2 regions of the Ornithinicoccus hortensis genome follow, and region 2 is predicted to be linked to the other one. Evidence: predicted binding sites of a transcription regulator. Region 2 holds the regulator's gene; the other holds the start of a gene.
What was found. Region 2 encodes HspR, which represses chaperone genes until heat shock. Its sites were predicted from a motif close to AAGTTGAGTCNNNNNGACTCAACTT; they were not measured.

Region 1: FB467_RS16850 (ATP-dependent Clp protease ATP-binding subunit) is a predicted target of HspR. The motif match lies at 6,601-6,625, and genes of this name have one in related genera.

What each region holds. Positions count from the first base shown of each region.
Region 1 covers NZ_VFOP01000001.1:3,602,825-3,617,933, forward strand. The annotation lists gene FB467_RS16835 (cell wall-binding repeat-containing protein) at 1-1,746, opposite strand, end outside; gene FB467_RS16840 (winged helix-turn-helix domain-containing protein) at 2,054-2,695, opposite strand; gene FB467_RS16845 (lipid II:glycine glycyltransferase FemX) at 2,853-3,956, opposite strand; gene FB467_RS16850 (ATP-dependent Clp protease ATP-binding subunit) at 4,045-6,552, opposite strand; gene FB467_RS16855 (hypothetical protein) at 6,791-7,459, shown strand; gene ku (non-homologous end joining protein Ku) at 7,501-8,523, opposite strand; gene ligD (non-homologous end-joining DNA ligase) at 8,541-9,479, shown strand; gene ligD (non-homologous end-joining DNA ligase) at 9,481-10,347, shown strand; gene FB467_RS16875 (histone-like nucleoid-structuring protein Lsr2) at 10,424-10,759, opposite strand; gene FB467_RS16880 (hypothetical protein) at 10,880-11,074, opposite strand; gene lysS (lysine--tRNA ligase) at 11,076-12,527, opposite strand; gene FB467_RS16890 (methylated-DNA--[protein]-cysteine S-methyltransferase) at 12,636-13,169, opposite strand; gene FB467_RS16895 (AlkA N-terminal domain-containing protein) at 13,193-14,752, opposite strand; gene FB467_RS16900 (SAM-dependent methyltransferase) at 14,831-15,109, shown strand, end outside.
Region 2 covers NZ_VFOP01000001.1:3,760,095-3,775,203, forward strand. The annotation lists gene FB467_RS17540 (alpha-amylase family protein) at 1-521, shown strand, start outside; gene FB467_RS17545 (transglycosylase family protein) at 717-1,388, shown strand; gene FB467_RS17550 (phosphotransferase) at 1,385-2,245, shown strand; gene FB467_RS17555 (hypothetical protein) at 2,250-3,146, opposite strand; gene FB467_RS17560 (heparan-alpha-glucosaminide N-acetyltransferase domain-containing protein) at 3,185-4,300, shown strand; gene FB467_RS17565 (NUDIX hydrolase) at 4,285-4,857, opposite strand; gene FB467_RS17570 (hypothetical protein) at 4,941-5,804, shown strand; gene FB467_RS17575 (ZIP family metal transporter) at 6,215-7,009, opposite strand; gene FB467_RS17580 (acyl-CoA dehydrogenase family protein) at 7,019-8,218, opposite strand; gene FB467_RS17585 (HAD-IIA family hydrolase) at 8,305-9,105, shown strand; gene FB467_RS17590 (cell wall-binding repeat-containing protein) at 9,387-11,741, shown strand; gene FB467_RS17595 (GyrI-like domain-containing protein) at 12,212-12,745, shown strand; gene FB467_RS17600 (heat shock protein transcriptional repressor HspR) at 12,742-13,200, opposite strand; gene FB467_RS17605 (DnaJ C-terminal domain-containing protein) at 13,269-14,276, opposite strand; gene FB467_RS17610 (nucleotide exchange factor GrpE) at 14,436-15,101, opposite strand; gene dnaK (molecular chaperone DnaK) at 15,098-15,109, opposite strand, start outside.

The sequences.
Region 1 (15,109 bases), 160 kb from region 2:
GGCCGGGACCTCGACGGTGTACTCACCGGTCTCCGGGTCGCTGAACGCCTGGACCGGCGTGCCCTCGATCGAGATCGCGGCGTACAGCGGCCAGCCGTGCCCGGAGGCGTCGGTCACCGTGCCGGAGATCGTGCCGGCCTCGGCCGGCTCCAGCGCGAAGTCCTGCGTCGTGGTCTCCTCCGCGACGACCGTGGCGGTGGCGCTGTCGTCCCCGTACCCGAAGGCGGAGACGTCGACGTCGTAGTCGCCGGCGGTGAGCAGGGCGTTGTACTTGCCCTCGTCGTTGGTGGTCAGGTCGCGCTCGATGTCGCCGCTGATGTGCACGGCGGCGCCGGAGATCGGGTCCCCGGTCGAGGCGTCGGTGATCGTGCCGGTCAGCGTGCCGGTGTCGCCCGTGGGGGCTTCCTCCATCGCGGCCAGCACGTCCAGGCGGCCCTCACCGAAGACGTTGTTGTTCTCGGCGGTGCCACCGCACTGCAGGTCCTCGGTGTCGATCGCGGTGCCGTTGAGCAGCGCCCGCGTCGCGTCGATGTCGCCGACCAGGCTGGGCGCACCCGACCAGAGCAGCGCGACCGCGCCCGCGGCGTGCGGGGCGGCCATCGAGGTCCCGGTGTAGGAGGCGTAGCCGTTGCCGGGGACGGAGGAACGCACGTTGGAGCCCGGTGCCGAGATGTTCGGCTTGATGACCCCGTCCTGGCCGGCGCCCCGGCTGGAGGACGGTGCGATCACGTGGCTGCTCGTGTAGTTGCCCACCGAGTAGTTGATCGCACGGCTGCCGGGCGACCCGGAGGTGTTGCAGGCCGAGCCGCTGTTGCCGTTGGCGAAGACGCCGAAGATGCCCGACGCGTTCCAGGCCTCCTGCCACTCCTCACCGAACGGGTCGTTCGAGGGAAGCGTGGTGCCCCAGGAGTTGTTGACGATGTGCGGCCGCTTCGAGGCGTCGGCGTTCTCCCCGTTGAGGTCCGTCGGTGCCAGCACCCACTCCATGGACTCCAGCAGGGCGGCATCGCTCGGGCAGCACCCGCTCGTGGCGATCCAGGTGGCGCCGGGCGCCACACCGATCTGGTTCTCCCCGCCGTCGTCGCCGATCATGGTGCCCATCGTGTGGGACCCGTGGCCGTCGTAGTCGGTCGGGAAGTCGCTGCTGCCCTGCACCTCCAACCAGTTGTAGTTGTGGTCGAAGGTGCCGTCACCGTTGTTGCCCCGGTAGTGGGACACCAGTGCCGGGTGGTCGTACTGCACACCCGTGTCGATGTTGGCCACGACGATGCCCTCGCCGGTCACGCCGTACTCGGACCAGACGTCGTCGGCGTTGATGTCGGCGACACCCCACTCCACGGCCGTCGGGGACATCTGCGGCTCGTCGAGCACGTCGTCCGGCTGCTCGACCTCGAAGCTGGCGATGATCCGGTCCACGCCCTTGTCGGCGGCCAGCGAGGTCACCAGCGCGGCATCCCCGGCGTCGACCTTGATCACGTTGGAGATGTAGAAGTGCTGGTAGCTCACCCCCTGCTCGTCCAACTGGGCGCGGACGTCGGCCTGGCTCTTCTCAGCCGTGTCGCGCAGGGCCTGGTACACGGCCTCGCCACGGGCGTCCCAGTCCGCGATGGACGCGAACTGGGTCAGGTCCGGCCGCTCGGCGAAGTGCACCCAGAACTCGGCACTCCCCTTGGCGTCCAGTTCTTCCTGGACCTGGGCGTCGATACTGGCCGGCGCCTTCTCGGTCTGGAGTCCTGGGGACGCCATATCGGCCGGCGGGCTGGCGGTCGCTACGGTCGCGCCGAAACCTGATGCAATCAGCGATGCACCGGCGAGACCGACGAGCCACCCCCTCCGGTGTTGATGTATTGCCACGGTGTTTCCTCCTGAGGCGTTACGGAATTTCGGGATGACCCCGACCCTTTGACGCTAGGAAGCGGAAAGCCTGCGGACAACGGATCTGGATGGACAATCCGTGGACAACGTGGGCAGTTCCTGGACAGCGGGAACTTCGCAGCAACGCCAGACGTCCGCCGGCCCCTCGGGGCAACCGGCGGTGCGGCGTCTGCGCTGTTCAGGACCCTGGCTTCGGGCCTACCGCGGAGATGTGCCGCCGGGTCACGGCCCGGAAGCCGATGCCCCGGACCGCCTCGACGACGATCGGGGCCGGCAGGTTGTTGAGCTTGCGCCGCAGCCGCTTCACGACCGCGTGGACCTGGGAGGCGTCACCGACGTGCGGGGTCCCCCAGACCTGCTCGGAGAGGGCGGCGAAGGACCAGACCCGACCCAGGTCACTGGCGAGCGCACTGAACAGCGCGAACTCCAGCGGCGTAAGTTGCACCTCGCGGGTCCCGGCGGTCAGCACCTGACGGTCGGCGACGATGCGCAGGCCCGGGGCCGCCAACAGGGCCACCGGAGGGGTCGGGCGGGGACGCTCCCGCGCTCCGCTACCGGACGCGCGGTCCGGAACTTCGGCGCCGTGGCCGGCGGGGGCCTGGCCCGCCACCCGCTCGGCAGGTGCGGCCGTGCCCGCGAGGATGCGTTGCGCCTCCTCCGCGGAGGACACCACGAGGACCGGCCCCAGGGCACCGAGGCGGGCCATCAGCCGGGTCCGCTGCTCGACCGTCTCCGCGACCAGGACCAACAGGTCTGAGGTCGCGACGGATGGGGCACCAGTACTCTCCGCTCCCATCAGGAACGGAACAACCTGGGTCATCCGTCAGCGCCTCCCGCCTGCGAGGTGAGGACCCCCACTGGATCCCCGGTTCCCTCCGCCTTCCAGCAACCTCCCGGATACCGGGTGGTACCGCAAGCGTTACGGCCAAGACGTTGCCAGTTCTTTAGTCTCCCTTGAAGTTTGCTGCCCTGTCAGGTCACAGGATGTCGTCGGTGGTCCCGCGGGAGCGGTAGTTGAGCAGCTTGCGCCGGGCGTGCAGCGCCTTGACGACGGGGGTGGCGACGGGACTCAGCCTCAGGTCGTAGGCGGGGAACCAGTAGCGGTCGGTGCTGAACTTCAACTTCATCTTGAACACCCCGAAGGAGTGCTTGGACTCGTCCAGCACCCGGGGGATCCCCCAGAAGTCGAAGACCGAGTAGCCGTGCTCCTTGGCGTCCAGCATGGCGTTCCAGTAGAAGGCGTCGGGGGCCTTGGCGTCCTTGCGCTTGTCCTGACCCTCGGCGGGCGGCCGGTCGTCCCGGACGCTGCCGCCGTACAGGTAGAGGGTGGACTCCCCCAGCCCCAGGAAGAAGCCACCGGCCAGCGCCTGACCCTCGTGCCGGGAGAGCACCAGGTAGGTCTCGGAACCGTGCTTGTTGCCCTCGCGGAACAGCGTCTCGTAGTAGGCCCGCGGGAACGCGCCGAGCTGGGCCCGGGTGTTGGTCTGGTCAAAGATGTGCCAGAACGCCTCGAAGTCGTCGTCGCGACCGGCCTGCACCCCCATCTTCTGCGCGGTCCGCACGTTGCGGCGGGCCATCTTGTGCAGACCGGAGAAGAGCTCGTCCTCGGGACGGGTCAGGTCGGCCAGGATGGTGTGCTCGGGCTGCTCGGTCTTGGCCCGGTGGAAGGCCCCGTATGCCGGGGGCACGTCCCGCTGGTCGGCGGCGACGTCCTCGGCCTGGCCCACGTCGCCCGACGCGGCCGGGATGGCCCTGGGCGGCTCCACCTTCAGGTAGGCATCGGTCACCTTGGCGAGGCGGCGCAGCGCCGGGGCGAGCTCGGGCAGCAGCGCGACGTCCTCCAGGGCGGGCCCGCGGGGTGCGTAGAGCGTGCTAAGGCCGGGGACGAGCCGCTTGCGCAGGAGTTGCAGGGCACCCACCGTGGAGCCGTTGCGGCGCACCAGGAAGCGCATGGGCTGCTGGCCCAGCACCTTGCGGGCCTCGCCGTAGCCCCAGCTCTGCAACGGGCTGGTGAACGGCTGGGCGGCGACCACGCGGTTGAACTCGGCAGGGTCATCGATCGGATCCAGGGAGACAGGCACGCCCCCGATTATGCCCGTCGGGCGCCCTGCCCCGTGACAGGCGAGCGGCCCGGGCCCCGTCGGGGTCCGGGCCGCTCGGCACTGGAGGTCACTCGCTGCTGGTGGCCTCCACCGGGATGGTGTCCGGGGTGCGGGACTTGGCCGCTCCGGTGAACGTGAAGGCCTCGTCGCGGCCCTCGCCGTTGGTGTCCACGAGGACGATCTGCCCCGCGGTCAGCTCGCCGAACAGGATCTTCTCCGAGAGGGCGTCCTCGATCTCCCGCTGGATCGCGCGCCGCAGCGGCCGCGCGCCCAGCACCGGGTCGTAGCCCTTCTTGGCCAACAGGTCCTTGGCCGCCTGGGTGAGCTCGATGCCCATGTCCTTGTCCTTGAGCCGCTCGTCGAGCTTGGCGATCATCAGGTCGACGATCTGGACGATCTCCTCCTGCGACAGCTGCGGGAAGACGATGGTGTCGTCGACCCGGTTGAGGAACTCCGGACGGAAGTGCTGCTTGAGCTCGTCGGTGACCTTGTTCTTCATCCGCTCGTAGTCGCCGGCCCCGTCGTTGCCGGAGCTGAAGCCGAGCGAGACGCCCTTGGCGATGTCGCGGGTGCCCAGGTTGGTGGTCATGATGATGACCGTGTTCTTGAAGTCCACGACCCGGCCCTGGGAGTCGGTCAGACGGCCGTCCTCCAGGATCTGCAACAGGCTGTTGAAGATGTCCGGGTGGGCCTTCTCGACCTCGTCGAACAGGACCACCGAGAACGGCTTGCGCCGCACCTTCTCGGTCAGCTGACCGCCCTCCTCGTAGCCGACGTAGCCGGGGGGCGAACCGAACATCCGGGACACCGTGTGCTTCTCGGAGTACTCGGACATGTCCAGCGTGATGAGCGCGTCCTCGTCGCCGAACAGGAACTCGGCCAGCGTCTTGGCCAGCTCGGTCTTCCCGACGCCGGTCGGGCCGGCGAAGATGAACGAACCTCCGGGACGCCGCGGGTCCTTCAGGCCGGCCCGGGTGCGCCGGATGGCCTGGGACAGCGCCTTGATGGCGTCGTCCATCCCGACGATCCGCTTGTGCAGCTCGTCCTCCATGTTGAGCAGCTTGCTGGACTCCTCCTCGGTGAGCTTGAAGACCGGGATCCCGGTCGCCGCGGCGAGCACCTCGGCGATCAGCTCCTCGTCGACCTCGGCGACGACGTCCATGTCGCCGGCCTTCCACTCCTTCTCCCGCTCGGCGCGCGCCTGGGTGAGCTTGTGCTCCTCGTCGCGCAGCCGGGCCGCCTTCTCGAAGTCCTGCGCGTCGATCGCGGACTCCTTCTCCCGCTTGGCGTGCGAGATCTTCTCGTCGAAGTCGCGCAGGTCCGGCGGAGCGGTCATCCGGCGGATCCGCAACCGGGCCCCGGCCTCGTCGATCAGGTCGATCGCCTTGTCCGGCAGGTAGCGGTCGTTGATGTAGCGGTCGGCCATGTTGGCGGCGGCCACCAGGGCGCCGTCGGTGATGGACACCCGGTGGTGCGCCTCGTAGCGGTCCCGCAGACCCTTCAGGATCTCGATCGCGTGGCTCAGCGTGGGCTCGGCGACCTGGATCGGCTGGAACCGGCGCTCCAGCGCCGCGTCCTTCTCGATGTGCTTGCGGTACTCATCCAGCGTGGTCGCGCCGATCGTCTGCAGCTCACCGCGGGCCAGCATCGGCTTCAGGATGCTGGCGGCGTCGATGGCGCCCTCGGCGGCACCGGCCCCGACGAGGGTGTGGATCTCGTCGATGAACAGGATGATGTCGCCGCGGGTGCGGATCTCCTTGAGGACCTTCTTCAGCCGCTCCTCGAAGTCACCGCGGTAGCGGGAACCGGCCACCAGGGCCCCGAGGTCCAGGGTATAGAGCTGCTTGTCCTTCAGCGTCTCCGGCACCTCACCGCGCACGATGTCGGTGGCGAGGCCCTCGACGACGGCGGTCTTGCCGACGCCGGGCTCGCCGATCAGCACCGGGTTGTTCTTGGTGCGCCGGGACAGCACCTGCATGACCCGCTCGATCTCCTGCTGGCGACCGATGACCGGGTCGAGCTTGCCCTCCCGGGCCGCCTGGGTCAGGTTGCGGCCGAACTGGTCGAGCACCAGGGAACCGGAGGGGGTGCCCTCCTGGGCGCCCGCCCCGACACCGGCGGTCGCGGCCTCCTTGCCCTGGTAGCCGGACAGCAGCTGGATCACCTGCTGGCGGACCTTGTTGAGGTCGGCGCCCAGCTTGACCAGCACCTGGGCGGCCACGCCCTCGCCCTCGCGGATCAGGCCGAGCAGGATGTGCTCGGTCCCGATGTAGTTGTGGCCCAGCTGCAGGCCCTCGCGCAGCGAGAGCTCCAGCACCTTCTTGGCGCGCGGGGTGAACGGGATGTGGCCGGTCGGGGACTGCTGCCCCTGACCGATGATCTCCTGCACCTGCTCGCGCACCGCGTCCAGGGAGATACCGAGGGACTCCAGCGCCTTGGCTGCCACGCCCTCGCCCTCGTGGATCAGGCCGAGCAGGATGTGCTCGGTCCCGATGTAGTTGTGGTTGAGCATGCGCGCCTCTTCCTGCGCGAGCACCACCACTCGCCTGGCGCGGTCGGTGAACCGTTCGAACATCGTCACTCCTGACAGATTGGCATGAGAGCAGCGAACTTCCCTCGATGCTACGTGCGTCTGCTGGCCTCAACGCCCTCGTGCGCAGCACTGTTCCACACCTGGCAGCCTCGGGGGGCACTGTTCGCCCACGGCAGAAGCATCCAGGCGGGTGGGTGATAATCGGCGGCCGAGCCAGCCAGGGCGCAACCGTGCAGGACGCAGGGCCCGGGCGGACACCGAGGAGACCGGAGGAGAATCGATGCGGATCGCGCGACACGCCTTGACAGCCCTCACCCTGGGCGCGTTGGCCCTGGGGCTGGGCGCCTGCAGCGGCGACGACGCCGGGACCGACGACGATGCGACCAGCACCGCGGCAGCCGACGGGTTGGAGGGCAGCATCCCCACCAGCGGCTGGTGGTGCCGGATGATCAAGGAGGACTCGGTCGCCGTGGCCACGGACGGTCGCCAGGCAGAGGCCCGCGAGGTCCTGCGGCAGAACGACGAGAGCGGCCACCTGTGCGAGGTGGTGCTCCCGGTCGAGGAGGACTCGACCGAGACCGAGACGGTCATGGCCTTCCAGATCCAGGCGGACGCCGAGGACGCGGCCGAGCAGATCCGCTCGGAGATGGCAGGCCGCGACGACGCGGAGCCGGGACCGGACTACCTGGGCGAGTCCTACGTCGTGCCCGGCGCCGCATACGCGATCGTGCCGTGCGGCGCGCCGGTGGGCAGCCCGGACGAGGGCCAGCAGGTGCCCTACGTGCTGTCGGTGACCACCACCACCGAGGCCGGCAAGGAACTCACCGACGCGCTGACCGAGCCGCTGCGGCGCAGCCTCATCGAGCTGGACCAGAGCGTGAAGTGCAGCCCGAAGGCGGCGCACGAGGAGGTCGTCGGGGACGACGCGGGCGCCACGACGGCACCCTGACCGCGCAACCCTGACCGCGCGGGGTCTACGACGCCGGCGGACTACCCCGCCTTCTTCTTCGTCGTCGACCGCTTGGCGGCCGTCTTCTTCGTCGTGGACTTCTTGGCCGTGGACTTCTTGGCCGTGGACTTCGTGGTGGAGGCCTTCGTGGTCGAGGACTTCGCCGTGCCCTTGTCCGTCGAGGCGGTCTTCTTCACCGCGGCGCCCTTGCGTGCGCTGGGCTTGGAGGTCTTCGAGGCACCGGCGTCCTCCCCGTCGTCCGGGTCGGCGCCGGCCTCCCCCCGGGAGGCCTTGGCCCGGTCGACGCTGCGCTGCAGGGCCGCCAGCAGGTCCACCACCTGGCCGTCGTCCTCCTCCTCGGTCTCGGCGACCTCGGAGACGTCGCCCCCCTCGATCTTGGCCTGGACCAACTGCTCCACGGCCACCGTGTAGTCGTCCTCGTAGGCATCGGGCTCGAAGTCACCGGCCATCGAGTCGACCAGCATCCGGGCCATCGCGACCTCGCTGTCCTTGGGCTCCCCCACCTCGTCCAGGTGGTCCAGCTCGCCGACGTCCCGCACCTCGTCCGGCCACAGCAGGGTCTGCATCAGGATGGCGTCGTCGAGCACGCGCAGCACCGCCATGGTCATCCGGGTGCGCACGGAGACCGTGACCACGGCCACCCGGTCGCTCTCCCGCAACGCCTCGCGCAGCAGCCCGTAGGCCTTGGCCCCCATCGCGTCGGGCTCGATGTAGTAGGCCTTGTCGTAGAGGATCGGGTCGATCTGGTCGGCGGGCACGAACCGTTCGACGCTGATCTCCTTGGAGGATCGGTTCGGCAGCGACTTGAAGTCCTCGTCGGTGAGCACGACGGTCTTGCCGTCGGCGGTCTCGTACGCCTTGGCGATCTCCTTGTAGGGCACCTCCTCCCCGTCGGCCTGCGCCACCCGCTTGTACTTGATCCGGCTCCCGTCGCTGCGCCGGACCTGGTGGAAGCTCAGGTCGTGGTTCTCGGTCGCGGAATACAGCCGCACGGGCACGTTGACCAGCCCGAACGACACGGCACCCTTCCAGATTGCTCGCACTGTTACAGGATGGACCCATGCGCCCCATGCTCGCCACTCCGGGACGGCCGCCCGGTCGCGCCGCAGCCCCCGTCCCCGACGGTCCCGGCTGGGCCCACGAGCTGAAGTGGGACGGGATCCGGCTGCTGGCCGAGGTCACCGACGGCACGCTGCGGCTGAGCACCCGCACCGAGCGGGACGTCACCGTGGCATTCCCCGAGCTCGGTCCCCTCGTCGGCGTCGCCGAGGACCTCCTGCTGGACGGCGAGCTCGTCTCGCTGGCCGACGGGATCCCCTCCTTCCAGCGACTCGCCGAGCGGGTGCACACCACGTCGGCACGCAAGGCGGCACAGCTGGCGGCCGCCCGTCCCGCCACCTACATCGCCTTCGACCTGCTGCGGGTCGACGGGTTGGACCTCACCGTGCTGCCGTGGAGCCAGCGCCGCGACGCGCTGGAGCGCATCCTGCCCGAGCGTGGGCCCTGGCAGGTGTCCCCGGTGTATGCCGACGGCCGGGGGCTGCTTGCGGCGACCGCCGAGCAGGGGCTGGAGGGGATCGTCAGCAAGCGGCGCGACTCGGCATACCTCCCGGGCGTGCGCAGCCCGGACTGGGTGAAGTTCCCGCACCGGGCGACCACCAGCTGGGTGGTCGGCGGGTGGCGCCCGGAGACCGGCCGCTCCCGCCTCGGCGCCCTGCTCGTGGGCGCCCCCGCCCCCGGCGGGTTGACCTTCCGCGGGCGGGTGGGCAGCGGGCTCGCCGGGAAGGCCGGCGCCGCGCTGCAGGAGCACCTGGCGGCGCTGCCCCGGGTGGACTGCCCGTTCGTCGACGAGGTGCCGGCCGTGGACCGGGCGGGGGCGACCTGGGTGCGACCCGAGCTCGTGGTGGACGTCGCGTCGCTGGGCCTGACCGGGGCGGGACGGTTGCGCCAGCCCAGCTACCAGGGCTGGCGACCCGACCTGACGCCGGAGGAGCTCTGAGATGGCCAGCGGCCCCGTGCAGTCGGTGAGCGTCGGTGGGCGCACCCTCCGGGTCAGCAGCCTGGACAAGGTGCTGTTCCCCGCCACCGGCACCACCAAGGGCGAGGTGCTCCAGTACTACGTGCAGGCCGCCGACCGATTGCTCCCCCGGCTCGCCGGCCGCCCGGTGACGCGGATCCGCTGGCCGCACGGGGTCTCGGGGCAGAGCTTCTTCGAGAAGAACCTACCCAGCGGGGCGCCGGACTGGCTGCGCTCGGTGACCATCCGGGGGCACGGGTCGCGGTCCGGCCGGGAGTCGGTCACCTACCCCCTCGTGGAGGACCTGCCCACGCTGGTCTACCTGGTCAACCTCGGGTCCCTTGAGCTGCACGTCCCGCAGTGGCGGGTGGACGGGGACGGGCACCCCCTGCCCCCGGACCGGATGGTCGTCGACCTGGACCCCGGCCCCGGCGCCGGCCTGACCGAGTGCGCCCGGGTGGCGGTGCTCGTGCGCGACCAGTTGGCGGCGGTGGGACTGGACACCCAGCCGGTCACCAGCGGGAGCAAGGGGATGCAGCTGTATGCCGAGCTGGACGGGGACCGCACGTCCGAGGAGGTGAGCGAGGTGGCACGGACCCTGGCGCAGCTGCTGGCCGAGCGCCACCCCGACCTGGTGGTGTGGAAGATGACCAAGGCGCTGCGCCCCGGCAAGGTCTTCCTCGACTGGTCGCAGAACAATGCCGCGAAGACGACCATCTGTCCCTACTCGCTGCGGGGCCGGGAGCGGCCCCAGGTGGCGGCACCCCGCGAGTGGGCCGAGGTGGAGGCCGCCGCCGACGGCTCCGGGAGCCTGGTCCAGGTGACCTACGACGAGGTGCTCGGACGCTGAGCACGCGACTGGCCCCCGACACCCAGCCGGGCGTCGGGGGCCAGTTCCTCCCGATCGTGCGGGGAGGTGGTCGCGATCAGTGCGCCGCCCGGTAGGCCTCCTGGACCTCCTGGGAGACCCGCCCGCGGTCGCTCACCTTGAAACCGTTCTCCCGGCCCCACTCGCGCATCCGGGCCAGCTCCTCACGGGTGGAGCTGCTGGGGCCACCCGAGCTGCGGCGGCGGGTCTGGCGACGACCACCGGAGCGGCGTGCCACGCCGATCCAGGGCGCCAGGTCCTCACGCAGCTTGGCGGCGTTCTGGGTGGACAGGTCGACCTCGTAGGTCACGCCGTCCAGACCGAACTCCACGGTCTCTTCCGCCTCTCCCCCCGACAGGTCATCGACGAGAATCACCTGAACTCGCTGTGCCATGTAACCGTTCTCCATTCGTCAGTCTGAACTGAGTGCGGATTGCATTCGGAGTTAATCTACGTGACCGGAGAACAAATGCAAAGGCAATTCAGGGTTTTATCAGGAACGGTGTCGCGCAGATCACGATGAAGGTCGGATATTCCCGTCGGTCTCGCGTCGCCGGTCCTCGAGTTCCTGCTCCCACTGGCGGACCGCGGCGCGTTCCCGCCGGTCTCCCTCGATGATGTGTTTCATGATCACGTAGAAGAGGTACAACAATCCCGCCGTGGGCAGGAGTGCGGCCACATACGGCCACAAGTCCGATAGCCAGCTCATCTCACGCCTCGGGTTTCACGAAGGGGAACAGAATAGTCTCCCGAATGCCGGTGCCGCCCAGCAACATGAGCACCCGGTCGATGCCCACGCCGACCCCACCCATGGGTGGTGCGCCGTGCTCGAGGGCCCGCAGGAAGTCCTCGTCCAGCTGCATCGCCTCCGGGTCCCCGGCTGCAGCCAGCAGGGACTGCTCGGTCAGCCGTTCCCGTTGCACCACAGGGTCAATCAGCTCCGAGAAGCCTGTGCCGCGCTCGGTCCCGCCGATGATGAGGTCCCAGGCCTCGATCAGGTCCGGACGGTCCCGGTGCTGTCGCGCCAGGGGCTGCGCCAGCGGCGGGTAGTCGCAGACGAAGGTGGGCTGGAGCAGGCCGGGCTCCACGAGTTCACCGAAGAGTTCGAGGGCCATCTTCTGCCCGCTCCAATTCGGGTCCACCTGGACCTCTCGGTCCTGCGCAATACGGAGCAGGTCCTCGACCGGGGTGGCGACATCCACGGTCACGCCGACCGCGTCGGACAGTCCTTCATAGAAGCGCAACCAGGTCCATTCGCCATCGAGATCGATCACCCCTGCCGGCGTTTCGATTTGACGTGACCCCACGGCATCGGCCGCCGCGAGAATCATTCGTTGGGTCAGTTCCGCGATGGAGTGCTGGTCACCATAGGCCTGATAGGCCTCGACCATCGTGAACTCCGGGCTGTGCGTGGAGTCGATTCCTTCGTTACGGAAGACCGGCCCGATCTCGTAGACCCGCTCGATGCCCCCGACAACGGCCTTCTTGAGATTGAGTTCCAGGGCGATCCGCAGGCTCATCGGGAGGTCAAAGGCATTCAGGTGGGTCCGGAACGGGCGGGCCGTGGCCCCACCGTGGATGGTCTGCAGCACGGGCGTCTCGATCTCCACGTAGCCCTCGTCCACCAGCACCCCGCGGATGGCGTGCATCACCGCGGCCCGGTCCCGCACGGCCCGGCGAGCGTCCTCGCGCACGACCAGGTCGACATACCGCCGCCGGACCCGCTCCTCCTCGGACAGTTCCTTGTGCAGGACGGGGAGCGGGCGCAGCGCCTTGCTGGCCATCTGCCACTGGTCGGCCATCACCGACAACTCGCCCCGCCGGCTGCTGATCACCCGGCCGTGGACGAACACGTGGTCGCCGAGGTCGACCAGCGACTTCCAGCGCGCCAGGGACTCCTCGCCGACCTCCGCGAGGCTGAGCATGGCCTGCAGCCGGGTGCCGTCGCCGGCCTGCAGGGAGGCGAAACACAGCTTGCCGGTGTTGCGCACGAAGACCACGCGTCCGGCGACCCCGACGACGTCCTGGGTCTCCTCCCCGGTCTCCAGGTGGGCCCACTGCTCCCGGACCTGGGGGATGGTGTGGGTCACGGGAACCTGGATCGGGTAGGCCTGCCCACCCTCGGCGAGCAGTTGGTCACGCTTGGCCCGCCGCACCCGCATCTGCTCCGGCAGGTCCTCCACGGACGGGCTGGTGTCCGGGGACGTGGTGGGCTGGGTGTCGGTCGGGGTGCGCGCGTCGGTCACTACCTCAGGGTACCCAGCCGCACCTCACCACAACGAAGCGCCGCTGACCCGCTCCTCGAGCAGCAGGAGGGTCCGCTTGCGCTCCACGCCACCGCCGTAGCCGGTCAGCGACCCGTCGGCGCCGACCACCCGGTGGCAGGGTACGACGATGCTGATCGGATTCCGTCCGTTGGCCAGCCCGACGGCCCGTGCGGCGCCGGGGGCGCCGATCCGCTCGGCCAGCTGGGCGTAGCTCCAGGTGGTGCCGTACGGGATCGTCCGCAGGGTGGACCACACCCGCTGTTGGAACTCCGTGCCGGCCGGCGCCAGCGGCAGGTCGAAGTGGGTGAGTTCGCCGGCGAAGTATGCCGACAGCTGGCTGGCCGTGTCGCGCAGCACCGGCGGGGCCTGCCCCGGGTCGACGCGCGGCCCCCACGCCTCGGGCGGGGGTGCGTGCCGGTGCGCCTCCATGTAGACCCCCGCCAGGCGGTCGCCGTCGGCCACCAGCGTGAGCGTCCCGATCGGGCTCCCCACCTCGACCCGGACCCGGCCGGGACCCGTGCCGGTCGTGGCGTCCATACGCGCTCCTTCGTGCCGTCCGTTCACGCGATCTCCTGGGTCTGTACGGGCAGGGTGGCTACCGGGTGGGTGGTCGCGGCCCACAGCGCCTGGACCGCGTAGGCGCGCCAGGGTCGCCAATCCTCCGCCCGCGCCAGCAGCCCGCGCTGGTCGACCGGCAGGCCGAGGGCGGCGGCACCCGCCCGCACGCCGAGGTCGGTGACCGGGAAGGCGTCCGGGTCGCCGAGGCCGCGCAACGCGATCACCTCGCGCGTCCACGGCCCCACCCCCGGCAGCGCGTCGAGCCGGGCGCGCACCCCGTCCCGGACGGCGTCGGCCCCCAGGTCGAGGCTGCCGTCCGCCGCGGCCGTCGCCAGGGCCAGCAGGGCGCGGCGCCGGCTCGCCGGCATCCCCGGCAGCCTGGGGTCGTCCGGGCCCACTGCCGCCAGGTCCGCGACCCGCGGGAAGAGCAGGTCCGGCTGGCCGGGCCGCAGCACCAGCGACGGGGGCAACGGCTCCCCGAGCCCGCGGACCAGTCGTCCCGTGGTCGTCGCGGCGGCGGCCGTGGACACCTGTTGCCCGAGGACGGCCCGCACCGCGAACTCGACCGGATCCACCGTCCCCGGCAGCCGCACGCCCGGGCGTGCCGCCACGGCCGGCGCCAGCGCCGGGTCGGCGGAGAGGACCTCGTCGACGGCCGCCGGGTCGGCGTCCAGGTCCAGGCACCGGCGGCACCGGTTGATGGCGGTGGTCAGGTCGCGCAGGTCCTGCAGCCACAGGTCGGCGGTCACGTGCCGGTCGCCGTCACGTGGCGGGTGCAGGCGCACCAGGCCCGCGCCCCGGGGCAGCCGGAGGGTGCGTTCGAGGGAGCCGTCCACCCAGCGCTCGATGCCGGGGACGGCCGTCGCGGCCAGGTGGCCGAACAGGCTCGGCGCGTGCAGCGGCGCCCGGAACGGCAGCCGCAGCCGGAGTCGCTGGGACCCGGTCGGGTCCGACGGCGGGACGTGTCCTGCGTCCCGGCGGCCGCCCACGGTTGGGCTCCGACGCACCCGGCGCCGCAGGTGGGTGGGCGTCTCGGCGAAGACGGCCCGCACGGTGTCGTTGAACGAGCGCACGCTGGAGAAGCCGGCCGCGAAGGCCACCTCGGCCATCGGCAGGTCAGTGGTCTCCACCAGGATCCGCGCGGTCTGCGCCCGCTGGGCCCGGGCCAGGGCCAGCGGCCCCACGCCGAGCTCGGCGGTGACCAGGCGCTCCACCTGGCGCGCGCTGTAGCCCAGCCGGCGGGCCAGACCGTCCACCCCGTCGCGGTCGACGACCCCGTCGGCGACCAGGCGCATCGCCCTGGCCACCAGGTCCTCCCGGGCGTTCCACTCCGGCGACCCGGGGCTGGCGTCGGGGCGGCACCGCTTGCAGGCGCGGAAGCCGGCCGCCTGGGCGGCCGCCGCGCTGGGGTAGAAGACGACGTGCTCGGCGCGGGGTGGGGTCGCCGGACAACTCGGCCGGCAGTAGATGCCGGTCGAGGTCACGGCGGTGGTGAACCACCCGTCGAACCGGGTGTCGCGGCTGCGCACCGCCCGGAGGCAGCTCTCCCGGTCCTCGTGCATGTCCCCCAGCATGCGCCCTCGGACCGCCCAGACCTAGCAGGTTTCCGACATCCGCGTCGGACGCGCGAGACTGGGCCGGTGACCTGGACCCCGTGGGACGACGCCTGGCAGCAGGCGCTCTACGGCCCCGAGGGTTTCTACCGGCGTCCGGAGGGCCCGGCCGGCCACTTCGCCACCTCCGCCCAGGGGCTCGGACCGGCCGGGGCCGTCCTGGCCGGTGCGGTCCGGGAGCTCGCCGGGCGGGTCGGTGCCCGCACCGTCGTCGAGGTCGGGGCCGGGCGCGGGGAGTTGCTCACGGCCCTGGCCGCCCTCCCGGGTGCCCCGGAGGAGGTCGCCACCGTTGCCGGGCCGGTGGCA
Region 2 (15,109 bases):
TTGGCTTCGGTGGGGTGCCCGTCCTCTGGATGGGCGACGAGCTGGGCCTGACCAACGACTGGGCCTGGGACCGGGACCCCGACCACGCCGACGACAACCGGTGGCTGCACCGGCCCCGGTTGCCGTGGGACGCGGCCGGCGAAGACGGGTCCGGGCCGGCGGGCAACCACGAGGTGCGCGCGGGCCTGGGTCACCTGGTCAGGGTCCGCCAGGACCTGCCGCACCTGCACGCGTCGACCCCCTCGACGCCGATGCTGACCCGGGACCCCGGCGTCCTGCTGTTGCGGCGCGACCACCCGCTCGGCCCGATGGTGGCCGCCTACAACGTCACGGCCGAGCACCGCCCGGTCCCCGAGAGCGTGCTCCGGGAGGCCGGACTGGACCCGGACCGGTGCGTGGACCGGATCTCCGGCACCCGCCCGACCTGGCACCCGGGGGCCGGCGAGCGCTCGCTGTGGCTCACGGAATACCAACCGGTGTGGCTGGTCGCCACCGAGACCGCCGCGCACTCGCTCGGGTAGCCAAGTCCAGCCAGGCCCGTTACCGTGGACGGCCGTTGTGCCCACCGTTGCGCACGACGTTGCCCGCAGCGTCGCCGCGGAGGCGGCCCCCTGCCCCCGCCGAGCGACCTTGCCCCCGACCTCACCCGAAAGGCGTGAGCCCGCCGGGTGGCCGCGGCCCACACGTGGTCGGCCAACCGGCACCGAGGAGAGTTCATGAACCGCTCCACGCACACCCCTGCCCGCTCCCGCCACACCCGCAGCCGGGTCGCCACCCGCCTCGTGGGTGCCGGCGCCGCCGCGATGGTCGCCGTCGGACTCGGCGCCGCGAGCGCCAGCGCCTCCGGCTACGACCCCGGCGTCTGGGACGACGTCGCGCAGTGCGAGTCCAGTGGCGACTGGCACATCAACACCGGCAACGGCTTCTACGGCGGCCTGCAGTTCCACCCCGCCACCTGGAACGGTTTCGGCGGCGGCGAGTACGCCGGCTACGCCCACCAGGCCAGCAAGGCCGAGCAGATCGCGGTCGCCCGGCGGGTGCTCTACACCCAGGGCCCGGGCGCCTGGCCGGTGTGCTCGGTGCAGGCCGGCCTCACCACGACCAACGGCGGCGCCGACCCGGACGCCCAGCCCGGCGACGGCGGCACCCCGCCCGAGGAGCCGGCTCCGCCGGAGGACCCGCCGGCCACCCCGCCCGGTGAGGTGACCCGCTACGTCAGCGCCAACTACGCGGCCAACGTGCGCTCCGGCCCCGGCGAGCAGTATGCCGTCGTGGGCTCCGAGCCGCGTGGGACCGAGGTCTCCGGGGAACTGCACTCCTCCGGCTGGCTGAACCTCGGCGACGACCGCTGGATCGGCCCGGCCGTGCTCTCCGAGTACCCCGTGTGACCCGACCCGACGACCCGCTTCCCGGGCTGACCCCCGAGCAGCGCGCCCGGGTGGCCGGCTGGCTCCCGGGTGCGCGGCTCGTGCGGGACCACAGCTGGGGACTCGTCGACACCGCCGTGCGGCAGCTGCGGCACGGCGGTGTCGACGTCGTGGTCAAGGCGGCCGGCCCGGACAACCACCACATCGGCCGGGAGCTCACCGCCCACGAGACGATGCTCGCGCCGTGGACGGCCATCGGCCGGGCCCCGCGGCTGCTGCACGGCGACCGCGACCTCAACATCCTGGTCGCCAGCTACCTGCCCGGGGACCTGGTGCAGGACACCCCGGCCGCCGCCGACCCGGACACCTACCGGCAGGCGGGGGAGTTGCTCGCGGCCCTCCACCAGCAGGGCTCCCGGACGGACGAGTGCTACGAGGCCCGGATGGACGCCGCTGCGCTGACCTGGCTGGACCGGCCGCACCGGATCGACCCTGATACCTGCGGGGCACTGCGGGAGGCCATCGCCGGCCACCGGCACGAACCGGTCGAGGTGGTCCCGACCCACGGCGACTACCAGACCCGCAACTGGCTGGTGGCCGACGGCACCGTGTCCGTCATCGACTTCGGGCGGGCGCAGTGGCGCCCCGCGCACACCGACCTGGCCCGGCTCGCCACCCGGGAGTTCCCCGGGCACCCCGAGCGCGAGGAGGCGTTCCTCCAGGGCTACGGCAGCGACCCGCGCGAGCCCGCGGCGTGGCGGCGGACGACGCTGCGCGAGGCGATCGGCACGGCCGCCTGGGCCTACCAGGTCGGCGACCGGCCGTTCGAGGAGCAGGGCCACCGGATGATCGCCGCCGCGCTCCGCACCGCGGGCTGATCGCCTATTCGGTCCCGCCACCCCCGACGAAGGCCTGCGGCACGTGGAACAACTGGCTCTGGTCGTCCCGGGCCAGCGGCCAGTCCCCCAGCCACCCGTAGTGCGCCGGGAACGCCCCGCCATCCCCGAACGCCGCCTCGGCGGCCCCGTCACTGACCCGCGACTCCGATGCCCCGGCGTCCGCGGCCCGACAGGTGGCGTAGGCCTGCACCGGCGCCAGGTCCGCGGCCCGGATGATCGCCGCGACCGCCGCGTGGTCCGGGTGCGGGTAGGAGAAGCACCCGTCCGCCTCCCCCGGGAAGTAGTAGGCGCCCAGCACCCGGTCCGGCGCGCGGTCCAGCAGGCCGAACTCCGCGGGGTCGGTGATCACCTGTTCCGCCGCCCAGGTGGCCTCCTGCTCGGTCAGGTCCCCGTCCCCCAGGTCGAAGGCGACCAGGGCGCCGCGCCCCTCGGCGTCGCGCCACACCAGGGCGTCGGCGTCGACGGTCACCTCACCGTCGTCGTCGCGTCCGACCGCGACGTCGTCGGGGTCGAGGCCGGTCACCCGCTCGGGCTCGGCCGGCAGGGCACCGGGCAGCGTGGCGTCCTGCTCCCCCATCTGCTCGAAGAAGCCGGTCCAGGACGCGAGCCGGGCGTCGGCGCAGGTGGACGTCCACCGTCCGCCGCCGGTCTCGGAGTCGCAGTAGGAGCTCTGCTCACCGCGGGTCATCAGCACGAAGACGGTGTAGGAGTCCTCCCTGCCCTCCACCTGGCTCCAGACCTGGAACTCGTCGTCGGGGTGCGGCAGCAGCACGTAGGTGACCTCGGCGACCGGGTCGGCCCCGTCGTCGGGGGCGGCGCCCGAGCAGGCCGCCAGGGTGAGGCCGAGGCAGGCCACCGCGACCCACCGCACCCCGTTCACGGGGCCAGGATACGCAGCCCACGACATACACTCCCGGGGTGACGCACGCGACCATGGTCTCGGGGACGAAACTCCACCGAGTCGCCTCGCTCGACGTGGTCCGGGGGTTGATGCTCGTCGCGAGCGTGGGGGTCAACTCGGTGATCAACGCCTCCGGGCAGAGCGAGCACCACCCGTGGAACGGCGTGCACCTGATCGACCTGATCTTCCCCATCTTCGTCACCCTCACCGGGGCCGGCATCGCCTTCGCCTACGTCCGCGGCATCAGCAACCCGCGCCGCCTGGTGCGCAGGGTCGTCGTGCTCACCACGGCCGGCTTCGTCTACGGGGCGCTCACCACCGCCAACTGGGATCCCGCGACCACCCGGGTCTTCGGCATCCTGCAGCTGTATGCCGTGGTGATCCTCCTCGTCTGCCTGGCCCACATCTGGATCCGGACGACGCTGGGCTGGGTCGTCGTGGTGCTGGTGCTCACCGCCGGCCTGACCCTGCTGCACACGGTGTTCATGGTGCACTGCGGCGGGATGGTGACGCGGGAGTGCAACCCGTCGCTGACCATCGACCTCCAACAGGCCTGGCTGGCGCACACCTACCACCTGGGCGAGTCCGGCCACGACCCGGAGGGGCTGGTGTCCATGGCCGGGGCGACCCTGCAGGCCTCCGTCGGCGCCCTGTTCGGTCACGTCATCCTGAACGCCCGGGCGGCCCAGGACCGGGTGACCGTGGTGCGACGCCTCGGCACCGCGGTGAGCCTGGGCCTGGTGGTCCTCGCCGCCGCCTCGATCCTGCTCCCGGTGTTGGTGGGTGCCGAGCCGCTGCCGGTGATGAAGCGGCTGTGGACCCCGCCGTTCGCCGTGCTGACCGGCGCGGGCACCGGGGTCGTCCTGCTGCTCGCGTACCTGCTGATCGACCACGGCGACTCGCAGGAGCGGGCCGCCCGGCTCCGGCCGCTGGAGCCGTTGCTGGCGCTGGGACGCAACTCGCTGCTCGTCTACTTCGGCTCGCACGTGCTCAACGCGCTGTTCCGGCAGTGGGGCTGGGTGCAGCCGCTCACCGGCACGCCCTGGGAGCACCTCTTCCCCGTCCTATCCATCCTGGCGTGGACGGCCCTGGCCATGGTGCTCAACCGGCACCGGCTCTACCTGCGCGCCTGACCGCCGATCCGCTCGCGGGCCAGCCGCACCAGCGCGGTCATCTCCTCCGTGGCACCCGGTATGCCGTCCGCCGGCCACCACCGCACGTCGAGGGACTCCTCGCTCACCACGGGCCGGGCCCCGCCGCGGGCCACCGCGAGGAAGCGCACGTCCAGGTGGTGCACGTCGCCGCGCTCGCCGCAGAACGGCACCTCGTGCTCGTCCAGGTGGACCGGGACCGGGTCGAGGTCGAGCTCGTCGGCGGCCAGGCCGGACTCCTCGACCGCCTCGCGCAGGGCGGCACCGGCCAGCGTCTCGTCGCCGGGCTCGCAGTGGCCGCCGAACTGGAACCAGCGCCCGGCCTTGCGGTGCAGCGTGAGCAGCACCTGGCCACCGTCCGGGGACACCACGAGCACGCTGGCGGTGAGGTGGTCGGGGTGGCACTCCCGGCTCAGGCCGTCGTCGTAGTCGTACAGGTGCCCACCGAACCGGTCCCGCAGCAGGGCCTGCTCCGGGGTCGGCGGCACCCAGGCGGTGAGGGTGCGGAGCGCGTCACGGTGCAGCGATCGGGAAGTCACCGGACCAGTCTGCCCCGAACCCACCCGGATCAACCGGCCACGCCCTCCCCGGGTGCGGGCCCCGTCCGTGTCACAGTGACCGGATGCGACCGATCCCGCGGTTCTGGACCACCGCCGACGCCGACGTGCCCGGACCGGACGGCGGCAACCTCGCCCTCCGCGTCTGGGGCTGGTCGACCACCTCCCTGGCGGACGCGGCCAGGGTCGCCGCGGACCGTCTCGCCCAGGTGCGGCGCAAGGCCGAGGTCGGCGAGCCCCTGCAGCGCGGGCAGTACTACCCGCGCCTCCCGCTGCGCGAGGAGACGCTGGCCGAGGTCACGGCCGAGGACGGCACGCTCCTGGCGGTCGTCACCCGCAACCGCTACGGCGCCGAGGTCCTCAACACCGACGCCCTCCTGATCGCCGACATCGACCTGCCCGAGCCCACCCGGCCGAGCGGCGGCGGCCTGCTCGGGCGCTTCCTCGGTCGTGGCGGTACGAAGGCCGGACCCGACCCGCAGGAGGACGCCCTGCACCGGATCGACCAGTTCGCCCGGGCACACCCCGACCTGGGCGTGCACACCTACCGGACGGCCGCCGGCCTGCGGGTCCTGGTGACCGGTGGGGACCTGCCACCGGGCACGAAGGCCGCCGAGCAGGTGCTCAGGGAGCTGGACTCCGACCCCGTCTACATCCTGCTGTGCACGACCCACGAGACCTACCGGGCCCGGCTGACGCCGAAACCGTGGCGCTGCGGGCACGCGGCCAAGAGTGTCGGGTGGCCCTACCCCGAGGACCGCGTCGGGTATGCCGAACAGTGGGTGGACAGGTACAACGAGCTCGCCACCGGGTACAGCTCGACGCACCACCTGACCTCGGTCGGGCCCGCACCAACACCGCAGGAGCAGCAGGTCATCCAGACCCACGACTGGGTGTCCAGGGCCACCGAGAGCCTCCCCCTGGCCTGACCCCCGCTCGACGAGAGCGACGTGCGGGACGAACGGGACGTGCAGCACCGCGGTTACCTGCCGCCTGTCCTCGTGGTGGGGACACGTTCGCGGGCGGGGAGCCGGGGGTGCGGCCGGCCGCCGGGCCTAGTGGCACCGGTACCCGGCCTGGCCGACTCGTGCCCGCCGTGTCGGCGGCTACCAGTCAGACAAACCGGGTACCAGTGGGCACGCTGCCTGCATGGACGGGCCGGGCCAAGCTGTCCCCATTTCGAGGACACCGCAGGTCAGGCCCGCCATTTCCGGACGGCACTAGGGGGTCGGCAGCACAACCGCAACGAAAAGACGTGTCAGGACGACAAAACCGCTACGAAAACTGGTGGCGAGTCGGTCGCCGCCAGGCGTCCCACATCCCGTCGCGGGCTGCTCGATCAGCCGATCTGCAGGCTGACCCAGATCACCAGACCGCCGGCCACGAGGCCGCCCAGCCCCTGGGCCCAGTGGGTCTGGTAGCGCCGCGCCGCGGGGAGCAGCTCGCGCAGGCTGAGCGCGATCATCATCCCGGCGACCAGCGCCAGGGTGAGCACGAGCAGCTCGTCGGGCAGCAGCGCCCGGAGCAGGAAGTAGCCGACCAGGGCCCCGACCGGCTCGGCGAGCCCGGACAGGGCGGCCCAGGTGAGCGCCCGCTGCCGGCTGCCCGTCGCCGCGTAGATCGGGGCCGCGACCGCCATCCCCTCGGGGATGTTGTGGATCGCGATCGCCACGACCAGGGTGGCGCCGAGCTGCGGGGACTCCAGGGTGGCCAGGAAGGTCATCAACCCCTCGGGCAGGTTGTGCGCCCCGACGATGAGGGCCACCAGCAGGCCGCTGCGCAGCAGCCGCTGGTTGGCCAGCAGGTCCGCCGGGCCCTGCCGCTCCTCCCCGCCCGCGATGTCGGCCGGGTTGATGCTGTGCGGCAGCAGCGCGTCGATCAGGAAGACGAGGCCGACCCCGGCGGCCAGCACACCGGCTGTCCACCAGCTGGACCCGGAGACCTCCGAGGCACGCAGGGTGCGCAACGTCAGGGGCAGGATCTCCACGACCGACAGCACGATCATGATGCCGGCCGCGAAGGCCAGCCCGACGGCCAGCGGACCCCGCCGGCGCATCCCGGGGTGCAGCGCCAGCGCACCGCCGACGATCGTCGCCGCCCCGGCCAGGGTGGCGGCCGCGATCGCCCAGAGCATCCGCGGCGGTCAGCCGCGGAAGGCGGCGTGCCCGGTGAGCGCCTGCCCCAGGACCAGGGTGTGCATCTCCGTGGTGCCCTCGTAGGTGAGCACGGACTCCAGGTTCGCGGCGTGCCGCAGCGGCGCGTACTCCGAGCTGATCCCGTTGGCCCCGAGCACGCTGCGGCACTCGCGGGCGATCGCCAGCGCGCGGCGCACGTTGTTCAGTTTGCCCAGGCTCACCTGCTGCGGCGTGATCTGACCGGCGTCCTTGAGCCGGCCCAACTGCAGCGCCAGCAGCATCCCGGTGATGTAGTCGGTCCCGAGGTCGACCAGCTTGGCCTGGGTCAGCTGGAAGCCGGCGATCGGCCGGCCGAACTGCTCGCGCGAGCCGGCGTAGTCGATCGCGGTCGTCAGCGCGTCCCGCGCGGCACCCATGGCGCCGAAGACGATGCCGTAGCGGGCCTCGGACAGCGCCCCCAGCGGGCCGGACAGGCCCTTCGCGCCGGGCAGCATGGCCGAGTCCGGCAGCCGCACCCCCTCCAGCACCAGCTCGCTAGTGACCGAGGCACGCAGCGACAGCTTGCCCTTGATCTCCGGCGCCGAGAACCCCTTGGTGTCGGTCGGGACGACGAACCCGCGGATGCCGTCCTCGGTCTGCGCCCACACCACGGCCACCGACGCGACCGAGCCGTTGGTGATCCACATCTTGGTGCCGTCCAGCACCCAGTCGTCCCCGTCCCGCCGGGCGCGGGTGCGCATGTTGCCGGGGTCCGATCCCTGGTCCGGCTCGGTCAGGCCGAAGCACCCGATGGCCTCACCGGTCGCCATCCGGGGCAGCCACTCCTGCTTCTGCTCCTCGCTGCCGTAGGCGTGGATGGAGAACATCGCCAAGGAGCCCTGCACGCTCACCAGGGAGCGCAGCCCGGAGTCGACCGCCTCCACCTCGGCGCAGACCAGGCCGTATGCCGTGGCGCTGGTCCCCGCGCAGCCGTAGCCGTCCAGGTGCATCCCGAGGAGCCCGAGGGAGCCCAGCTCCTTGGCCAGGTCGCGCACCGGGAGCGCCCCGTCGAGGTACCACTGGGCCACGTGCGGCCGGGCCAGGTCGGCCAGCGCCTTGCGGGTGGTGTCCCGGATCGCCAGGTCCTCCTCGGCGACACCGAGATCCAGGGCGCCGAGCTGGTCGAGGGTCCAGACCTTCTTGGTGGTCCTGTCGGTGGACGGGGACATGCGTGACCTCCACGGTGAGACGGGACACCCACTCTACGGGCGGCACGTGCGGACCGGGAGGCGGGCGGTGCTGGCACGATAGACCCATGACCGAACGGATCCCGGTGGACTGCTGGCTGACCGACATGGACGGCGTCCTGGTGCACGAGGAGCGGGCGCTGCCCGGCGCCGCCGACTTCATCGCCACCCTCATCGACACCGGGACCCGGTTCCAGGTGCTCACCAACAACTCGATCTACACCCCCAGGGACCTCCGGGCGCGGTTGCTCTCCGGCGGGATCGACGTGCCCGAGGACAACATCTGGACCTCCGCCCTGGCGACCGCCACCTTCCTGCACGCCCAGCGGGAGGGCGGCACGGCATACGTGATCGGCGAGGCCGGTCTGACGACCGCGCTGCACGACGTGGGCTACGTGCTCACCGACCGCGACCCCGACTACGTCGTCCTCGGGGAGACCCGCACCTACTCCTTCGAGGCGATCACCCGCGCGATCCGCCTCGTGGTCGGGGGCGCCCGGTTCATCGCCACGAACCCGGACCCGACCGGCCCCTCGGCCGACGGGCCGCTGCCGGCCACCGGGTCGGTGGCCGCGCTGATCACCCGGGCGACCGGGATCACCCCCTACTACGTGGGCAAGCCCAACCCGCTGATGATGCGCAGCGCGCTGAACCGGATCGACGCCCACTCCGAGCACACGGTGATGATCGGGGACCGGATGGACACCGACATCGTCAGCGGGCTCGAGGCCGGCCTGCGCACCGTCCTGGTCCTCACCGGGTCGACGTCCGCCGCCGAGGTGGAGCGTTTCCCCTACCGCCCGACCGCGGTGCACGACTCGATCGAGAGCGTCGTCCCACTCGTCCGGGAGTTCTACCCCGAGGGGTGACGCCCCGCGGCAAGCATTGCGACTGTTGACCATTCGCGGGGAAAGTCTTTACCACAGTGACGCGTGTGATCCGCGTTGCGCCGCGCCCAAAAGGTTGTCAGGCGCCTCAACCTGTCGGTAGGTTTCCCCTCGGACGTCCATGGGGGGCGTCCGCACCGAGCTGGATGTCGGCGGTGTCAACCCGATGCCGACCGCCCCGGCGCACAATGGAATGGGGAAACGTGTCACACACACAGAAGAGGACGCGCGGCCGCATTGTTGCGGCTGTCGCGGGTCTCGGCATGGTGGCCAGCGCGCTGCCTGCCGTTGCCGCGAGCGCCTCGTCGGTCTCCGCTGACAAGCAGGCCGACAAGGTGACCAGCGAGGTCCAGGCCGACCTCGACAAGAACGGTGAGGCCAACGTCTGGGTTCACTTCAGCAACCGTCCCGACCTGTCGCAGTTCGAGGGACTCAACTGGTCCGACCGCGGCAAGGCGGTCAACGCCGCGCTGCGTGCGGCCGCCGACGAGAGCCAGGCCGACCTCCGCGCCCAGCTCGACGCGGCCGGTGTGGACTACAAGTCCTTCTACATCACCAACGCGATCAAGGTGAACTCGGCCGACCTGGACCTGGTCAAGTCGATGGCCGCGGACGCTGGCGTGGACAAGATCTACCCCGAGTTCGAGGTCGTGCAGCAGGAGCCGGTGTCCAAGACCGCCACCGACATGGCTCCCCACGCCACCGAGTGGGGCCTGGACAACATCAACGCCCCGGCCGTCTGGGACCTGGGGTACACCGGTGAGGGCATCGTGGTCGCCACGGTCGACACCGGTGTGGCCGGTGAGCACCCGGCCCTGGCCGAGCACTACCGTGGCACCGAGACCGGCAGCGACGACTACAACTGGTTCGACCCGCAGGGCGGCGCCGACAGCCCGACCGACTACGACGAGCACGGCACCCACGTGACCGGCACGATGGTCGGCGACGACGGCTCCGGCAACCAGATCGGTGTCGCTCCCGGCGCCAAGTGGATCGCCGCCGCGGGCTGCTGCCCCGACGACGAGGCCCTGCTCTCCTCCATGGAGTGGATGCTGGCCCCGACCCCGGTCGGTGGCGGCGAGGGCGACACGGACATGCGTCCGCACATCGTGAACAACTCCTGGGGCACCACCGCCCCCTCGAACGACCCGTTCGGTGAGGAGATCCAGGAGGCCTGGGCCGCCGAGGGCATCTTCGGCGTGTGGTCCAACGGCAACAACGGCCCGGAGTGCAACACCTCCGGCTCCCCGGGCAGCCGTACGCTGAACTACTCGGTCGGCGCCTACGACGTGAACAACACGATCGGCGACTTCTCCTCGCGCGGTCCGGGTCAGGACGGCGAGATCAAGCCGAACATCTCGGCCCCCGGCGTGAACGTCCGGTCCTCCGTGCCGGGTGACGGTTACGCCAACTTCAACGGCACCTCGATGGCCGCCCCGCACGTTTCGGGCGCCATCGCGCTGCTGTGGTCCTCCAACCCCGACCTGGTCGGTGACATCGAGGCCACGACCGAGCTGCTGAACACCACCGCGATCGACACCGCGGACGACCAGTGTGGCGGCACCGCCGAGGACAACCCGGTCTACGGTGAGGGTCGTCTCGACGCCCTGGCCCTGGTCGAGGCCGGCGCCGGCGAGGAGCCGGAGCCCCCGGCCCTGGAGGTCGTGCGCTACCAGGGTGAGCACCGTTACGACACCGCCGCGGAGATCTCCACCTACTACGGTGGCGACATCGACACGGTCTACGTGACCACCGGTCAGGGCTTCGCCGACGCGCTGGCTGGCGGCTCCGCCGCCTCCAACGGCCTGTTCGGCACCATGGAGACCCCGGAGGGCAACCCCGCTCCGGTGCTGCTGGTGCGCGGCCAGGACGACAACCTGGACTCGGCGAAGTTCCACACGATGTTCAAGGAGCAGCTGACCAACATCGACCCCGAGAACATCGTGGTCCTGGGTGGCACCGGCGTGGTCTCCGAGGGCATCGAGGCCGAGCTGGGTGACTACGCCCCGAACGTGCGCCGCATCGGTGGTGCCGACCGTTACGAGACGGCCGCGCTGCTGGCCGCCGAGTTCGACTCCCCCGACACCATCTACGTGGCCCGCGGCAACGGGGACAAGGCCTTCGCCGACGCCCTCGCGGGCTCGGCCGCGGCCGGCCGGGACAACGCCCCGGTCCTGCTGGTGAAGGACACCGAGGTTCCCCCGGCTGCTGCCGAGGTCCTCGCCGACAACCCGGACGCCACCGTCGTGGTCCTGGGTGGCACCGCCGCCGTGTCCGACGCGGTCTACGCCGAGGTCGGCGCCTCCGAGCGCCTCTCCGGTGACAACCGCTACGAGACCGGCCTGGCCGTGTCCGCCGGGTACGAGGCCGCCGACGTGGTCTACGTGGCCACCGGCCAGCAGTACGCCGACGCCCTCGCCGGTGGTGCTCTCGCCGGCTCCGAGGACGTCCCGGTCCTGCTGGTCCGCGGTAGCGACGACAACCTGTCCGGCAAGTTCGGTGCCGGCATCGAGGAAGAGATCGCTCGCCTCGGCGCCAGCAAGGTCGTCATCCTCGGCGGTACCTCCGCGGTGTCCCAGGGCATCGAGGACGACATCGCCGACGGCGTCGACGACTGAGGTAGTCACCACCTGAGCAGCACACGCTGACTCACACCGAGGCCGCCGGGCCGGGGAACCACTCCCCGACCCGGCGGCTTCGTCATACCCCCTGGCTGCAGGATTCTCGGGTCACCCGATAATCCTGACCTTCGACCCAGAACCTTCCCGGGACGAAGCGTCAGGTTCCGGGGTGAAGCACCCCCAGGGCAGCAAGAAGCAGCACACTCGGGCCACGATCGAAGCACCGACCCGGTCATCGACGGAAGCGAGACGACCTCACGGCCGAGCGCATACCCTGACACCGTGATCAGTGTCGAGCGCGTCGCCGAGTTCGCGGCTGCCCTGGCCGTCCCCGCTCACGCACCGACCGGTGACCAGGTGGCCGCGCAGCGATGAAGATCGACCTGAAAAGGGAGCGTCCGGACCTGTACCGACCACCGACCACGGAGTTCACCGAGGTCGACGTCCCACCGATCACCTAGCTGGCCATCGACGGTCACGGCGATCCCAACACCTCGCCGGCCTACACGGCGGCGGTCGGCGCCCTCTACGCCAGCGCCTACGCCACCAAGTTCGCGTTTCGCGACCGCACGGGCGAGGACTTCGTGGTCAGCCCGCTCGAGGGCCTGTGGTCCAGCGAGGACCCCACGACGTTCACGGAGCGCCGCAAGGACGAGTGGGACTGGACGATGCTCATCGCCTTCCCGGAACCCGTCGACCGGGAAGACCTGGCGCAGGGACTGGCCCGCGCGGCACACAAGAAGCCGGAGCTACCGGTCTCGGACGTGCGGGTGCTGGAGCTGACCGAGGGACGGTCCCTGCAGATCATGAACGTGGGCAGCTACGACGATGAGGGCCCGACCCTGGCCCGGCTGCACCATGAGGTGATGCCCGAGCGGGGGTTGACGTTCAACGGGCCGCACCACGAGATCTACCTGGGCGACCCGCGCAGGGCGGCCCCGGAGACGTTGCGGACGGTGTTGCGTCAGCCGGTCCGTCCGTTGGGCAACGCGCCGACCTAGGACCAGTCCTCGTCGGACCGCGGACGCCACAGCACCAGCGCGGTCGACGGGGCGACCTGACGGGGACGCCGCCCGGGCGGGAGCACGGTCACCTCGCCGGCCGCGCCGGCGGCGAACACCCGCCGCGCGGACCGGACGGTCCGCTCGAGCTCCTCGTTCTGGGCGGTGAGCTCCGCCACCCGGGACCGCAGGGCGTCCAGCTGCAGCTCCAGCTGCATGATCCGCTCGATCCCCGCCAGGCTGATGCCCTCCTCCTGGGAGAGCCGCTGGACCTCGCGCAGCCGGGAGACGTCCCGGGCGGAGTAGCGCCGCCCGCCGCCGCGGGTGCGCTGCGGCGTGACCAGGCCGAGCCGGTCGTACTGCCGCAGCGTCTGGGCGTGCATCCCGGCGAGCTCGGCCGCGACCGAGATGACGAACACCGGGGTGTCGTCGTCGTGGTGTCCCCGCCTGCCCATCGTGCTCACCTCCGTCGGTGTCGGTCCGGATCGATGTCTGCTGCCGGGGCGGGTGCCTCCGGCTGGGGTCAGGTGCGCGCCCTGGCGTAGATGTCCTCGCGGGGCCCGGGGCCGTCGGCCTCGTCGGCCTGCAACGCCTCGACCGCCTCGCGCGCCGTGTCGCTGAGCCGTTGCGGCACCACGACCTGCACCTTGGCGAGCAGGTCACCTGTGCCGGACTTGCCGGCGATGCCACGGCCCTTGACCCGCAGCACCCGGCCCGAGGGGGTCCCCGGCGCCACCTTGACCTTCACCCGGGCACCCTCCAGCGTCGGGACCTCCACGGTGGCGCCCAGCGCGGCCTCCGAGAAGGTGACCGGCAGGTCCACCGTGAGGTTGAGCCCGTCCCGGCCGAAGACCGGGTGCGGCTGGACCGTCACGTGCAGCAGCAGGTCGCCCTGGGGCGCACCGGGGTCGCCGGCCATGCCCTTGCCGCGCAGCCTGATCTTCTGCCCGTCCTTGACCCCGGCCGGGATCCGGGTGGTGACCCGGCCGCCCTCGGGGGTCTGCAGGGTCACCGTGTCACCGGTGGCCGCCTGCCGGAAGCTGATCGTGGTCCGGGCCTCCACGTCCCGACCCCGGCGCGGCCCACGGGTCGCACCGTAGCCACCGAAGCCGCCCGGGCCGAAGCCCCCGCCGAGCAGGTCCTCCAGGTTGACGCCACCGGACCCGCCCCCGCCGGTGCTGAACCGGACGTTCTGCGCCCCGCCACCCCCGCCGCCGAACATCTGGGCGAAGACGTCCTCGAAGCCGGCACCCCCGCCGGCACCGCCCCCACCGGCGGTGAACCGCGCACCGCCCCGGGACATCTGCCGGATCGCGTCGTACTGCTGGCGCTCCTCGGGGTCGGACAGCACCGCGTTGGCTTCGCCGATCTCCTTGAACCGTTGCTCGGCCGCGGCGTCCCCCGGGTTCTTGTCCGGGTGGTACGTGCGCGCCAGCTTGCGGTAGGCCTTCTTGATCTCCGCGGCGTCGGCGTCACTGCTCACCCCGAGCACGGCATAGAAGTCCTTGTCGAACCAGTCCTGACTGGCCACCTGTCCTCACCTCCCACACATTGTCGTAGCAATCTCCGCGTCCCCCGCACTCTTCGTCGGGGTCGGGTCGTTCCCATCATCCACCGGCCGGTCCGCCCCGGCCGGCGGTGGGGCCGCGCGCCGCGAAGGCTGCCGCGGCCCCACCGGGGCTCCGGTCGGTCAGCTGGCCGGGTCGGCCACGGCCACCCGGGCCGCCCGCACCAGACGCTCCCCGACCAGGAAGCCGGGCTGCATGACCTGGACGATGGTCGTCTCGGTCGCACCCTCGGGCAGCTCGGCCTCGGGCAGGTGCATCAGCGCCTCGTGCACGGTCGGGTCGAAGACCTCACCCACGGCGCCGACCTCCTGCACGCCGAAGCGCCCCAGGACGCCGGTCAGCTTGTCGGCGATCGCGGCCATCGGCCCGTCGGTCAGGTCGCCGTGCGCCCGCGCGGAGTGGATGTCGTCCAGCACCGGCAGCAGCGCCTCGACGACGCTGCCCACGGCCGCCTCGGTGTCCCGCACCCGGTCCCGGTCGACCCGCCGCTTGTAGTTGACGTACTCGGCCTGCAGCCGGCGCAGGTCCTCGAGGCGGTCGGCCGCGAGCTGGGTGTCCGGGTGCGCCTCCTCGGCACCCCCGTCGCCCTGCTCGTATGCCGTCCGCTCGCCGTCCGCGGGCGCCTCCCCCTCGGTGGTGGTCTCCTCGCGGGCCGGGCCGGGGGTGGTCCCCTCACGGACCTGACCGGTCTCCGGGTCGAGCCGGCGCTTGTCCCGGATCACCGGGCCGGTGGCCTCCTGCTCGTCCTCCCCGGGGCCCTGCCCCGGGGAGGCGTTGACGTCGGTCACTTGGTCTC